Regions from separate parts of the Arthrobacter sp. SlRoot2-15 genome, predicted to be linked through region 2. Evidence: riboswitches for the same ligand, from Rfam matches in the RefSeq annotation. Region 2 holds a riboswitch; each other region holds the start of a gene.
The links. A riboswitch is a leader RNA that binds a small molecule or an ion and turns the genes downstream of it on or off. The one in region 2 is predicted to bind S-adenosylmethionine.
Positions count from the first base shown of each region.

Region 1: it holds a riboswitch for S-adenosylmethionine, as region 2 does, so the genes downstream of both, AC6I9V_RS09615 (DUF1737 domain-containing protein) here and metX (homoserine O-acetyltransferase MetX) in region 2, are expected to answer to the same signal.
Region 3: it holds a riboswitch for S-adenosylmethionine, as region 2 does, so the genes downstream of both, AC6I9V_RS14195 (aminotransferase class V-fold PLP-dependent enzyme) here and metX (homoserine O-acetyltransferase MetX) in region 2, are expected to answer to the same signal.

Region 1 is NZ_AP046058.1:2,107,272-2,111,400, reverse strand. It holds gene cls (cardiolipin synthase) at 1-81, opposite strand, end outside; gene AC6I9V_RS09625 (aminodeoxychorismate lyase) at 175-1,131, shown strand; gene AC6I9V_RS09620 (hypothetical protein) at 1,141-1,932, opposite strand; SAM riboswitch class IV at 2,151-2,264, shown strand; gene AC6I9V_RS09615 (DUF1737 domain-containing protein) at 2,278-2,604, shown strand; gene AC6I9V_RS09610 (rhodanese-like domain-containing protein) at 2,601-3,011, shown strand; gene AC6I9V_RS09605 (O-succinylhomoserine sulfhydrylase) at 3,012-4,129, shown strand, end outside.
Region 2 is NZ_AP046058.1:678,211-682,339, reverse strand. It holds gene AC6I9V_RS03200 (bifunctional o-acetylhomoserine/o-acetylserine sulfhydrylase) at 1-998, shown strand, start outside; SAM riboswitch class IV at 1,188-1,303, shown strand; gene metX (homoserine O-acetyltransferase MetX) at 1,315-2,448, shown strand; gene AC6I9V_RS03190 (MFS transporter) at 2,620-4,002, shown strand.
Region 3 is NZ_AP046058.1:3,070,037-3,074,165, forward strand. It holds gene AC6I9V_RS14190 (class I SAM-dependent methyltransferase) at 53-829, opposite strand; gene AC6I9V_RS14195 (aminotransferase class V-fold PLP-dependent enzyme) at 928-2,352, opposite strand; SAM riboswitch class IV at 2,387-2,500, opposite strand; gene hisN (histidinol-phosphatase) at 2,590-3,402, opposite strand; gene rsgA (ribosome small subunit-dependent GTPase A) at 3,449-4,129, opposite strand, start outside.

The DNA of each region.
Region 1 (4,129 bases), 1.4 Mb from region 2:
ACGGATGACGAGGTCAATCACCGTCAGGATCAGAATCACCCAGGACGGCAATATCCCGGTCAGCGGAAACGGCCACAGCACAGGCGTACCCCTCAAGCTCCAGACCCGCGGAACAGTTCCGGAACGGGCAACCCGCACAGCTTATCCCGCCGCGGGCCGCACTAAGCTGAAGGCATGACTACCTCCGCCTCTGTTCCGGCCCCTGCCACGGTGCTGGTGTTCCTCGATCCCGCATTTGAGAACGGCCGGGTCGCCGACTCGTCCCGGCCGCAACTGATGGCCACGGACCAGGGCGCCACCCGCGGCGACGGCGTCTTCGAGTCGTTGCTGGCGGTGGGTGGTGCGCCGCGGAAGCTGCAGGCTCACCTGAGCCGGCTGGCCGGCTCCGCCCGGGCGCTGGAGCTCGAGATCCCGGCGGAGGATGCCTGGCGCCGCGCCATCGACACCGCGATCAGCGAGTTCCGCGGCCAGGCCGGCGGTGACGCCGACGGGACGGACGAACTCGTGGTGAAGCTCCTCGCCACCCGCGGCGTCGAGGGCGCCGCGACGCCCACCTGCTGGGTCCAGGCCTCCCCGCCCCCGGCTGCAGGGCGCCAACAGCGCGAGACCGGCATCGACGTCATCCTGCTGGACCGCGGCTATGACAGCGAGGTCGGCGAACGCGCGCCCTGGCTTTTGCTGGGCGCCAAGACCCTGTCCTACGCGGTGAACATGGCGGCGCTCCGCTACGCCCACGCCCAGGGCGCGGACGACGTCATCTTCACGTCCGCCGACGGACGGGTCCTGGAGGGCCCGACGTCGACCGTCCTGCTGGCGCACCTGGAGACTTCCGACGACGGCGCGGGCGGGGTCCGCACCGTGCGCCGGCTGATCACGCCGCAGCTGGACAGCGGCATCCTTCCCGGCACCTCGCAGGGCGCGCTGTTCACCGCGGCCAAGGCCGCCGGCTGGGAACTGGGCTACGGCCCGCTGGTACCCGCTGACCTCTACGACGCGGACGCCGTGTGGCTTATCTCCAGCATCCGGCTCCTCGCCCCGGTAAACCACATCGACGGCAAGGAAATCGGGACCCCCGAGCTGCGCCGGCAGCTCACGGCCGAGCTGAACGCGCTGTACGCCACGATCCAGTAGCGCCGCCGCTCAGCTCCGGGTGGCGCCCTGCGCGAGGGCTTCGTCCACGAGCCGGGCCAGCGTGGCCGCCGCCGCCCGCGTGACATCCGGGCCTGTGGCCACCGCCGAGGCCGACAGGTTTCCCTTGACGCCCGTCACCAGCAACGTCGTCAAAAGCTGCCCGCTCGGCAGGGTCTGGGTGGCCAGCGAGCCGAACGAGGTGTCCGCACTGGTCTTCACCGGCAGGATCTCGGTCTGGCTCGTGATCTTCTGGCCGCGGATCTCCATGCTGAAGTTTGTGCATTTTTTGCTTTTGGCCACGGCCGCCTCGAGGTTCACCCCCAGCTGTTTCTGATCCGCGACGGCGACCAGCGTGACGACGGTGAGGGCCTGGACCGTGGTGGATTTGGCGACACCGCCGGCATAGGTGCTGCCGGCCGGAATCTGGGCGTTGCTGTCCGCCACGACGGCGCACTCTGCCGGGGATATCACGGCCTCCGACATCGTCTGCTTCGAGATCTCGATGCCCTTCTCCAACTGCTCCGCGGGCACCACCGTAAGCGCATTCCCTTCGCCGTCGGCAAGCCCCGCGATAATCGCCGTCAGTTCGGCCCCCGTGAATGCCTTCGGCGTCGGCGTCGGGGTTGGCGCCGCGCTACGTGACTGGCCGGCGGCCTGCGAGGCGGCGGCTGAGCCCGGCTCGACGGTGTTCGCCGGAGACGTGGCCGGCGTCGTCGTTTGGCCGCAGCCGGCCAGCGCGAGGGCCGCTGAAATCAGGAGGGATGCTGGTGCGCTGCGGCGCAGGTTCATGGGCAGGTTCATGGAGTTCCCCGGTTCCGTTGAAGTAGCTGGCATCTCGCCGAAAGGGCCAGGGGAACAGTCCGGGCGGCGGCCAGGGCCGGACTGCGCAATGAGCCCCCACCACACCGCCCGCAGACGCGATACGGGTGAGCCTACGGCATCGGCGGGCCAGCGCATAGTGACTTAACATGACAGCGGCGGCTCTGCCCGCCGCCGTCGCAGGTGTTAGGTTTTTCGGGAGTAATGAGACCCGGCGCCAAGCCCTGACTGGCCGGTCGGCAACCCTCCCTTTCGCGGCGGGGTGCCTCAGGTGAATACTCGGCATATCGAAATTCGAGCTGCAAGCGTGAAAGAAGGAGATCCGTCATGCCTGACGCGTCCGCCCCCGCTGTGCCTGATACAGCAACCGGGACAGCCCCCGCACCGTCCCCGGCCGGCCCCCGCGCCGAGGAGAAGCTGGCTTACCGCCTGTTCACCGGCCCCGACGACCGCGCCTTCTGCGAGCGCGTCTCCGCCGCGCTGGCCGAAGGCTACGTCCTGCACGGCAGCCCCTCGGCCACCTTCAACGGCAGCACCGTGATCGTGGCCCAAGCCGTGGTGCTCCCGGCCGCGATCGCCAGCGCCGACGCCGCCGTCGCCAACGCGGTGGACGAACTCGACGCCGTCGAGTTCGAGGGCGAAGGCCACGCGTGAGCTACGCCGGAGACCTGACCCCGGAGGAGGCCTGGGCGCGGATTGAGGCCGGCGCCGTCCTGGTGGACGTCCGCACCGAGGGCGAGTGGGCACATATTGGCATCCCTGAGACCGCGGGCGGACGCCGGGAGCCGCTGTTCATCCAGTGGACGCTGGCCGGCGGCTCCCCTAACCCGGGGTTCCTGGAGCAGTTGCGGGCGCAGCTGCCGGACGACGGCGGCGCCGACCTCATCTTCCTCTGCCGCTCCGGTGCGCGCTCCGTGGCGGCTGCCACCGCCGCCACGGCCGCCGGCTTCACCGCCTACAACGTCCTGGAAGGCTTCGAGGGCGAACCGGATACCTCCGGCGCCCGCACCGTGAATGGCTGGAAGAACCGCGGCCTCCCGACCAACCGGGACGAGCGCTAAGTGGGCTTCAATCCCGACGCCCAGGGCTGGAGCCCGGACACCCAGGCAGTCCGCGGCGGGCTTGACCGCACCGGTTTCCAGGAGACCACCGAGCCGATTTTCCTGAACTCCGGCTTCGTCTACGAATCCGCCGCCGCGGCGGAGCGTGCCTTCACCGGCGAGGACGAGCGCTTTGTCTATTCGCGCTACGGCAACCCCTCGGTGGCCACGTTCCAAGAGCGGCTCCGGCTGCTCGAGGGCACCGAGGCATGCTTCGCCACCGCCTCGGGCATGTCCGCGGTGTTCACCGCGCTCGGGGCGCTGCTGGCAGCCGGCGACCGGGTGGTCGCGGCCCGCTCGCTGTTCGGCTCCTGCTTTGTGATCCTCAACGAGATCCTTCCGCGCTGGGGCGTAGAGACGGTCTTCGTGGACGGCCCGGACCTGGACCAGTGGCGCACGGCGCTGTCGGAACCGACGACGGCGGTCTTCTTCGAGTCCCCGTCCAACCCGATGCAGGAAATCGTGGACATCGCCGCCGTGAGCGAACTGGCGCACGCCGCCGGCGCGACGGTCGTCGTCGACAATGTTTTTGCCACCCCCCTGCTCCAGCGCTGCGGGGAACTCGGCGGAGACGTGATCGTCTACTCCGGCACCAAGCACATCGACGGCCAGGGCCGGGTGCTCGGCGGCGCGATCCTGGGCACCAAAGAGTTCATCGACGGCCCGGTCAAGCAGCTTATGCGCCACACCGGCCCGGCGCTCTCGGCGTTCAACGCCTGGGTACTCACCAAGGGCCTGGAGACCATGGGCCTGCGGGTGAACCACTCTTCCGCCTCCGCGCTGCGGCTGGCCGGCTGGCTCGAGGAACAGCCCGCGGTCAGCTGGGTCAAGTACCCGTTGCTGCCCTCCCACCCGCAGTACGACCTCGCGGCACGGCAGATGAAGGCCGGCGGCACCGTACTGACCTTCGAGTTGTCCCCGTCCCCGGGTCGTTCGGCAAAAGAGGCCGCCTTCGCGCTGCTGGACGCGCTGCGGATCATCGACATCTCGAACAACCTGGGCGACTCAAAGTCGCTGATCACCCATCCGGCCACCACGACGCACCGCGCCATGGGCCCGGAGGGCCGCGCGGCGATCGG
Region 2 (4,129 bases):
GCCCCAGCCTGTACGGCGGCACCTACAACCTGCTGGCCCACACCCTGAAGAAGTTCGGCATCTCCGTCACGTTTGTGCAGGACCCGGACAACCTGGCGCAGTGGCGCGGGGCCGTGCAGCCGAACACCAAACTGTTCTTCGGCGAGGTGGTCTCCAACCCCCGCCAGGACGTGCTGGACATTGAGGGCGTCGCGGACGTGGCCCACCGGGCCGGGGTGCCGCTGATCGTGGACAACACTCTGTCCACCCCGTACCTGATCCGGCCCATCGAGTGGGGCGCCGACATCGTCGTCCACTCGGCCACCAAGTACCTCGGCGGCCACGGCGCCGCGATCGCCGGCGTGATTGTCGACTCCGGCAACTTCGACTTCGGCAAGGACCCGGAGCGCTTCCCCGGCTTCAACACCCCGGACCCCACCTACAACGGGCTGGTCTACGCCCGGGACCTCGGCGCGGACGGGGCGCTGGGGGCAAACCTGGCCTTCATCCTGAAGGCTAGGGTCCAGCTGCTGCGCGACCTCGGCTCGGCCGTGTCCCCGTTCAACGCCTTCCTCATCGCCCAGGGCATCGAGACGCTGAGCCTGCGGGTGGAACGGCACGTCGCCAACGCCACCCGGGTGGCCGAATGGCTGGAGGCCAGGGACGACGTCGAATCCGTCGCCTATGCCGGGCTGCCGTCCAGCCCCTGGTACGAGCGCGGCCGCAAGTACGGGCCCAAGGGGACGGGCGCCGTCGTCGCCTTCAACCTCGCCGGGGGAGCGGAGGCCGGCAAACGCTTCGTTGACGCCCTCGAACTGCACTCGCACGTGGCGAACATCGGTGACGTGCGCTCACTGGTGATCCACCCGGCGTCGACCACGCACAGCCAGCTCTCGCCGGAACAGCAGGCGGTGGCCGGCGTCCATCCGGGGCTGGTGCGGCTGTCGGTGGGGCTCGAACACATCGACGACATCATTGCGGACCTCGACGCCGGCTTCCGGGCAGCCAAGGACGCCTGAGGTCATACGGAAGCCGACGTCGAAATTCCCCACCTTTGCGGGCGCGACGGCGGGACGCGCCGACATTTTCGGGGCGACCCGCCGGACACGGCCTCAAAGGTGGGGAAACTGGGCTGCCGTAAGATCCGGCTGTCACACGGCCGTCACAATCTTCGCGCTTGCCCCGCCGTGTTTCGTAGAATCGACGCAGGTCATGAGTGCCAGCGACAGCCCCGGCTTGCTGGCCGGCAACCCTCCTTCCGCGGCGGGGTGCCCCGGGTGAAGACCTGGCCCGCCGGTCAGCTGACGGCGGGCAAGCGCGAGGTTAGGTCCCCACATGACGATTGCCGTCTCCCGTACGGGAGTACCCGAAAACAAGCCCGCGGTCCCGGACGGAACCGTCCAGTACCTGTCGATCGGCTCCCTGGTGCTGGAATCCGGCGCCACCCTGCCGGAGGCCACGCTCGCCTACGAAACCTGGGGCACCCTAAACGCGGACGCCTCCAATGCGGTGCTGATCGAACACGCCCTGACCGGGGACACCCACGTCACCCGCGGCGCCGGCGAAGAGCCGGGATGGTGGGAGCAGCTGGCCGGCCCCGGCGCCCCGGTGGACACGGACAAGTACTTTGTTGTCTCCATCAACATCCTCGGCGGCTGCTACGGCTCCACCGGGCCCTCAACGCCGGCGCCGGACGGCCGGCCGTGGGGCTCCCGCTTCCCGCTGGTAACCCTTCGCGACAGCACCGCCGCCGAGGCCCGGCTCGCCGACGCCCTCGGGATCGGCAGCTGGTACGCCGTGCTCGGCGGCTCCCTCGGCGGAGCCCGCGCCCTGGAATGGGCGGTCAGCTACCCGGCGCGGGTCCGGCGCTGCGCCGTCATTTCCGTCGGTGCCAGCAGCACGGCCGAGCAGATTGCCTTCGCACAGGCCCAGACCCTCGCCATCCGCCAGGACCCTCATTTCAACGGCGGCGACTACTACGGCGGCCCGGAGCCGGACGCCGGGCTGGCCCTGGCGCGCCGGATCGCCCACATCACCTACCGCTCCGCCGCCGAGCTGGACGGCCGCTTCGGACGGAACGCCCAGGCCGCCGAGGCGCCGTTGGAGGCCGGGTCGCTGGCGGGACGGGGCCGCTACCAGGTGGAGAGCTACCTCGATCACCAGGGCAACAAGCTGGTGCGCCGTTTCGACGCCAACAGCTACATCGCCATCACCGAGGCGCTTATGAGCCACGACGTCACCCGCGGCCGCGGCACCCTGGAGCAGGCCGTTTCCCGCGCCACGGCGGAGTTCTTCGTGGCGGCCGTGGACTCGGACCGGCTGTACTTCCCGGCCCAGTCCGATGAACTCGCCGCCGCCCTGCCGGGTGAGGTTCCGGTGCACATCATCGAAGCTCCGATCGGCCACGACGGCTTCCTGACCGAAATCGGCCAGCTCAGCGGGCAGCTCCGGAGCACCTTCTTCGCGTAGCCAAAGCGCCGCTGTGTGCATTTTTGCAGACACGCCCTGCGTGATTAGTGGTTGAGCCTGCCGGGATGCGGGGCCATACTCGTGGAGAATGACGCCGTGTGTCCCAACTCACACGCGCGTTGTCAACCCAATGGTCCACAGGGTGTCGATGGCGACACCAAAGGAGTTCGCATGAGCACGGAAAACGCCGCCGCACGGCGCGCAGAGGAGCCGGACGTCAAGACGTCCGGACTGAAGAAGGTAGTAACGGCCTCCATGGCCGGCACGGTTGTCGAGTGGTATGAGTTCTTCCTCTACGCCTCCGCCGCCACCCTGGTCTTCGGCAAGATGTTCTTCCCCAACTCGGGTACGGAACTGGACGGCATTCTTGCCGCGTTCCTGACTTACGCGGTGGGTTTCGTGGCCCGCCCGATCGGTGGCATCGTCTTTGGCCACTTCGGTGACAAGTTCGGCCGCAAGCAGCTGCTGCAGCTCAGCATCATTCTGGTGGGCGTCTCCACCTTCCTGATGGGCTGCCTCCCCAGCTTCGCGCAGATCGGTTACTGGGCACCGGCCCTGCTGGTCTTCCTGCGCTTCGCCCAGGGCTTCGCCGTAGGCGGCGAATGGGGCGGCGCCGTGCTACTCGTGGCCGAGCACAGCCCGAGCAAGTCCCGCGGCTTCTGGTCGAGCTGGCCGCAGTCGGCCGTCCCGCTCGGCAACCTGCTCGCCACCGCCGTGCTGTTCATCCTCTCCTCCACGCTGTCCTCCGCGGACTTCCTCGGCTGGGGCTGGCGCGTTGCATTCTGGCTCTCCGCCGTGATCGTCGTCGTCGGCTACTACATCCGCACCAAGGTCCAGGACGCCCCGATCTTCCTTGAGGCACGGAAGGAAGTTGTCACCGAAAACAAGGGCTACGGCGTCGCCGAAGTCTTCCGCCGCTACCCCCGCGGCGTGTTCACCGCCATGGGCCTGCGGTTCGCGGAAAACATCCTGTACTACCTCGTGGTCACTTTCTCCATCACTTACCTGAAGACCGTGGTCCACGCCGACACCGCCAAGATCCTGCTCCTGCTGCTCGTGGCACACGCGATTCACTTCTCCGTGGTCCCGGTGGTGGGCCGGCTCTCGGACCGCTTCGGCCGCAAGCCCGTTTACATGGCAGGTGCCGTCCTGGGTGCGACCTGGGGCTTCTTCGCCTTCCCGATGATGGACACCGGCAACGACTTCATCATCCTGGCCGCCGTCATCATCGGCCTGCTCTTCCACGCACTGATGTACGCCGGGCAGCCGGCCATCATGGCTGAGATGTTCCCGACCCGGATGCGTTACTCCGGCGTCTCGCTCGGCTACCAGGTGACGTCGATCGTGGCCGGTTCGCTCGCCCCGATCATCGCCGTCGCGCTCCTGGGCCAGTACAAGTCCTCCGTTCCGGTGGCCATCTACCTGCTCATCGCCTGCGTTGTCACCATGGTCGCCGTGTACTTCCTGAAGGAAACCCGCGGCATCTCCCTGCACGACGTCGACGCCGCCGACGCCCAGGGGACCGCCGACCTGCTTGCCGCAGGCAAGAAGTAAGGCAAGAAGTAAGCTCCATTGGCACCACGCTGCCCGTGTCCGCGTTCACCGCGGGCGCGGGCAGCTGCCGTTAACCGTCCCCGATTAGCCGGCCGTCACCGGCATTTTCGCGGGCGGCTCATCCACG
Region 3 (4,129 bases), 2.4 Mb from region 2:
AGTTAGGCACACCGAAATCATAGGCGGGGCGGGCGTGCGGTGCAATGCGGCGTCAGGCCTTGGTGGCGCGCCAGCTTTGGGTCAGATACGGGAGCGGCAGGACCTCGCCGTCGTTGTGCCCGAGGTGTTCGTGGAGGTACCAGTCGAGGTTGCCGAGCACCTTGGCCCGCGTGGCCTCGCCGGCCCGCAGGTAGTAGCTGCGGGACTTGGCCAGTTCCATGATGTCCTGCGTTCCCACAGGATCCTCCCAGCGGGTGAGGTGGCTCTCCAGGCCTGTGAATTCAGGCCCCAGCGGCGGTGTGAAATGGGGCTTGTGGACGTCCCCGGCGTGCATGATCCGGGAGAGCCGGTGCACCCAGGGCACCGAGGTGTCCAGCTGGTTCCAGATCAGCCCCACCACCCCGTGCGGGCGCAGGATCCGCGCCACCTCGGTGCTGGCCAGCAGCGGATCGCACCAGTGCCAGGCCTGCGCCACCGTGACCAGGTCGAAGGACTCCGGTGCCAGGGACGTGCGTTCGGCGGTCCCCTCGACGGCGGCTACGCCCGGCAGGGCCCGGCGCAGCTGTTCGAGCATGTCCGGGGACGGATCCACGGCCACGGTCCGCAGCCCCCGTTCGACCAGCAGCGCGGTGAACTTTCCGGTGCCGGCGCCCAGGTCCGCCGCGTCGCGGGCTCCGGCGGGGATCAACCAGTCGGCGGAGTCCGCCGGGTAACCGGGCCGCACCCGGTCATAGTGCTCGCCGCCGTCCTGGAAGCTCTCCCCGAGCTCCCGCCGGCGGTCATGCTGCAGTTTGGGTCCCCCGTGCAGGTTGGGGCCGCCGCGTGCCACGTGCGATCTCCTTCGGCAGCTTTTGGTGCGTACCTACAGAATTTACCGCACGGGGCCGCGGCGGGCCGCCCGGCCGGCCCTCGATGACGAACCGGACGCTAGTCCAGGGTGCAGGGGGCGGCGCCGGCGGTGCCCGGCGTGTTGGGCGCCCAGTGCGGATAGCTGCGGGTGTCGTTGGCCGGGACCCAGCGGCCGGCGTCCACAACGTAGTCCCAGCCCAGGCCGTTGCGCCGCAGCGCTTCGAGTCCGGCCAGCAGCCGCTGCGCGTCGTCGAGCCGGGAGCCGAGGCCGAAGCTGGCGCGGAGGGAGCCGGCGGGCAGGCCGAGGCGCTTGAGCAGCGGGTGCGCGCAGAACCGGCCGTCGCGCAGGCCGATGCCGTGCTCGGCGGACAGGTACGCGGCGACCAGGCCGGCGTCGTAGCCCGCAACCGAGAAGTTCACAACGCCGATCGTGCCCGGGTTCCCCGCGTGGCCGGTGTCCTCGAAAATGTGGTGGACGCTCACGCCGTCGATTCGCTCCAGTCCCTCGACGAGGAAGGACCGGATGGCGTCCTCGTGGGCATGCCACTGCTGCTCGTCGAGGGCGGCAATGACTTCGGTGGCGCGGGCCAGCGCGGCGGCGCCCAGGACGTTGGGGGAGCCGCCCTCGTGGCGGGCCGGTCCGGTGGTCCAGCTGACGGCGTCGAGCCGGGCGTCCCGCACGGCGCCGCCCCCGGCGAGGTGGGGTGTGCCGGCGTCGAGCCAGTCCGGGCGGCCGACCAGTACGCCGGCACCGAACGGGGCGTAGAGCTTGTGCCCGGAGAAGGCGAGGTAGTCGACGTCGTCCGCGGTGATGTCGATGCGGCGGTGCGGGGCCAGTTGGGCGGCGTCGACGGCGATCCGGGCCCCGTATTCGTGCGCCAGCGCGGCGAGTTCACGGATCGGCAGGATTTCTCCGGTGACGTTGGAGGCGCCGGTGACGGCGAGCAGGCTCACGCCGCCGTGGGCAAGTTCCTCCCGCAGCCGCGCCAGCGTGCCGGCCAGGGTGCCGGCGGCGACGACGCTGCGGTGCGGGACGTTCTGCCAGGGCAGCAGGTTGGCGTGGTGCTCGATGTCGAGGTACAGCACCTCGCCGGTGTGCCGGCCCCCGGCGACGGGCAGGCAGCCGGCCAGCAGGTTCAGCGAGTCGGTCGTGTTCCGGGTGAAGATCACCGAGTCGTCCGGACGGCCGCCGACGAAGCCGCGGACGATGTTCCGGGCGTTCTCGTAAACCGAGGTGCTGAGCTGGGAGGCGTAGCCGGCGCCGCGGTGGACGCTGGCGTAGTACGGCAGGATCTCGTTCAGGTAGGCGGAAACCACAGACAGTGCCGGGGCGGAGGCGCCGTAGTCCAGGTTGGCGTAGCGGACATGGCCGCCCTGGATCAGCGGGGCCTGGATTTCGGCGCCGGAGACCGCGGACAGCGGGCGGCTGGCGGCGTCGAACCGGGCATCGGGGTGCGCCGGTGCGCCGGCGGAGGGGTGGCTGGGGATGGTGGCAGTCGTCATGGGACCTCGCTCGGAAAGGACCCCGCTCACAGGGGATCCGCGCTTGCCGGGTCCGCTCCGGACCGGCCAGGTCGTCACCCGGGGCACCCCGCCGCGAATGGAGGGTTGCCGGCCAGCAAACCGGGGTTTCGCGCTGGCACTCGTGACCTGCTTCGAGCCTAGGACATGGCACTCCGCACGGAAAAGGAAGGCCCGAATATGAAGCCCAGTGTTACGGCCGGCCTGGAGCGGGACCGCCTAGAGCAGGTCGTCGAGGTCCGGGTTGAGGCGCTTGAGGACTTCCGAGTGCAGGATCGAGTTGGTGGCCAGGGCGTTGCCGCCGAAGGGGCCGTCCTCACCCTCGAGGGAGGTGAAGCGGCCGCCGGCTTCGGTGACAATCGGGACCAGTGCGGCCATGTCGTAGAGGTTGAGTTCCGGCTCGCAGGCGATGTCGACGGCGCCCTCGGCCACGAGGCAGTAGGACCAGAAGTCGCCGTAGGCGCGGGTGCGCCAGACTTCCTCGGTGAGCCCGAGGAACTCGTCCAGGTTGCCGCGCTGCTTCCAGCCGCCCAGGGAAGAGTACGACAGCGAAGCGTCCGAGAGCTGGGAAACGTTGGAGACCTTCAGCCGGGTGGCCGCGGCCAGCGACCGGCCCATGTAGGCCCCGGCGCCCTTGGCCGCCCACCAGCGCTTGCCCAGGGCGGGGGCACTGACGACGCCGACCACGGGTTCGCCCTCGTCGACGAGGGCGATCAGGGTGGCCCAGACGGGGACGCCGCGGACGAAGTTCTTGGTGCCATCGATCGGGTCGATGATCCAGCGGCGCGAGCCGTGGCCGGAGCTGCCGAATTCCTCGCCGAGGACAGCGTCGCGCGGGCGCGAGCGGGACAGCTGCCCGCGGATGGATTCCTCGGCGGCCTTGTCGGCGTCGGTGACGGGGGTCAGGTCCGGCTTCGTCTCGATCCGAAGGTCGAGCGCCTTGAAGCGGCTCATGGTCTGGGAATCTACGGAATCTGCCAGTACATGGGCAAGGCGCAGGTCATCGTTGTAGCTCGAAGCGGGTTGGCTCATGGTTCCAAGCTACCGTCAAAACCCGCCGCAGACCGGGAGGCGACCGCTAGGAGACGCTGCCGAGTTCCTTGGTTTCCTGCGCCTCAAGCCGGGGGTCCGTGCCGAGCAGCCGGCGCAGCGACGCGAGCCGGGCCGGGCCGGACGGGCCTGCGTGGCCGCCCTGCACCCAGGCGTCCACCCCGCAGTTCACGGCGGCGGCGTCGTGTTTGCAGCCGCGGTCGCAGTCCTCGGTGCCGGGGGCCAGGTCCGGGAAGGACCGCAGGATCCGGTCCGGGTCCACGTGGGCCAGGCCGAAGGACCGGATCCCGGGGGTGTCGATGATCCAGCTGCCGGCGGGCGCGTCGTTGACCTTCAGCGCCAGCGCGGAGGACGAGGTGTGGCGGCCGCGCCCGGTGACGGCGTTCACCCCGCCGGTGGCGCGCTCCGCCCCGGTCAGGGCGTTGACCATGGTGGATTTTCCGACGCCGGAATGGCCGAGCATCACGGTGACTTTGCCGTCGAGGTGGGCCCGCAGTTCGGAGACGGCGGCCTTGTCCAGCCGGGCGGAGAGCCCGTCATCGGACCGGGCGTCGATGCCGGAGGCTGCCGAATCCGCGGTCTTGGAGATGATCACCGGGAAGTCGAGGTGCTGGTAGTTGGCGAGGAGCTCGGCGGGATCCTTGACGTCGGCCTTGGTGACGAGCAGGAGCGGCTCAATGCCGGCGTCGTACGCGGCCACGAGCGCGCG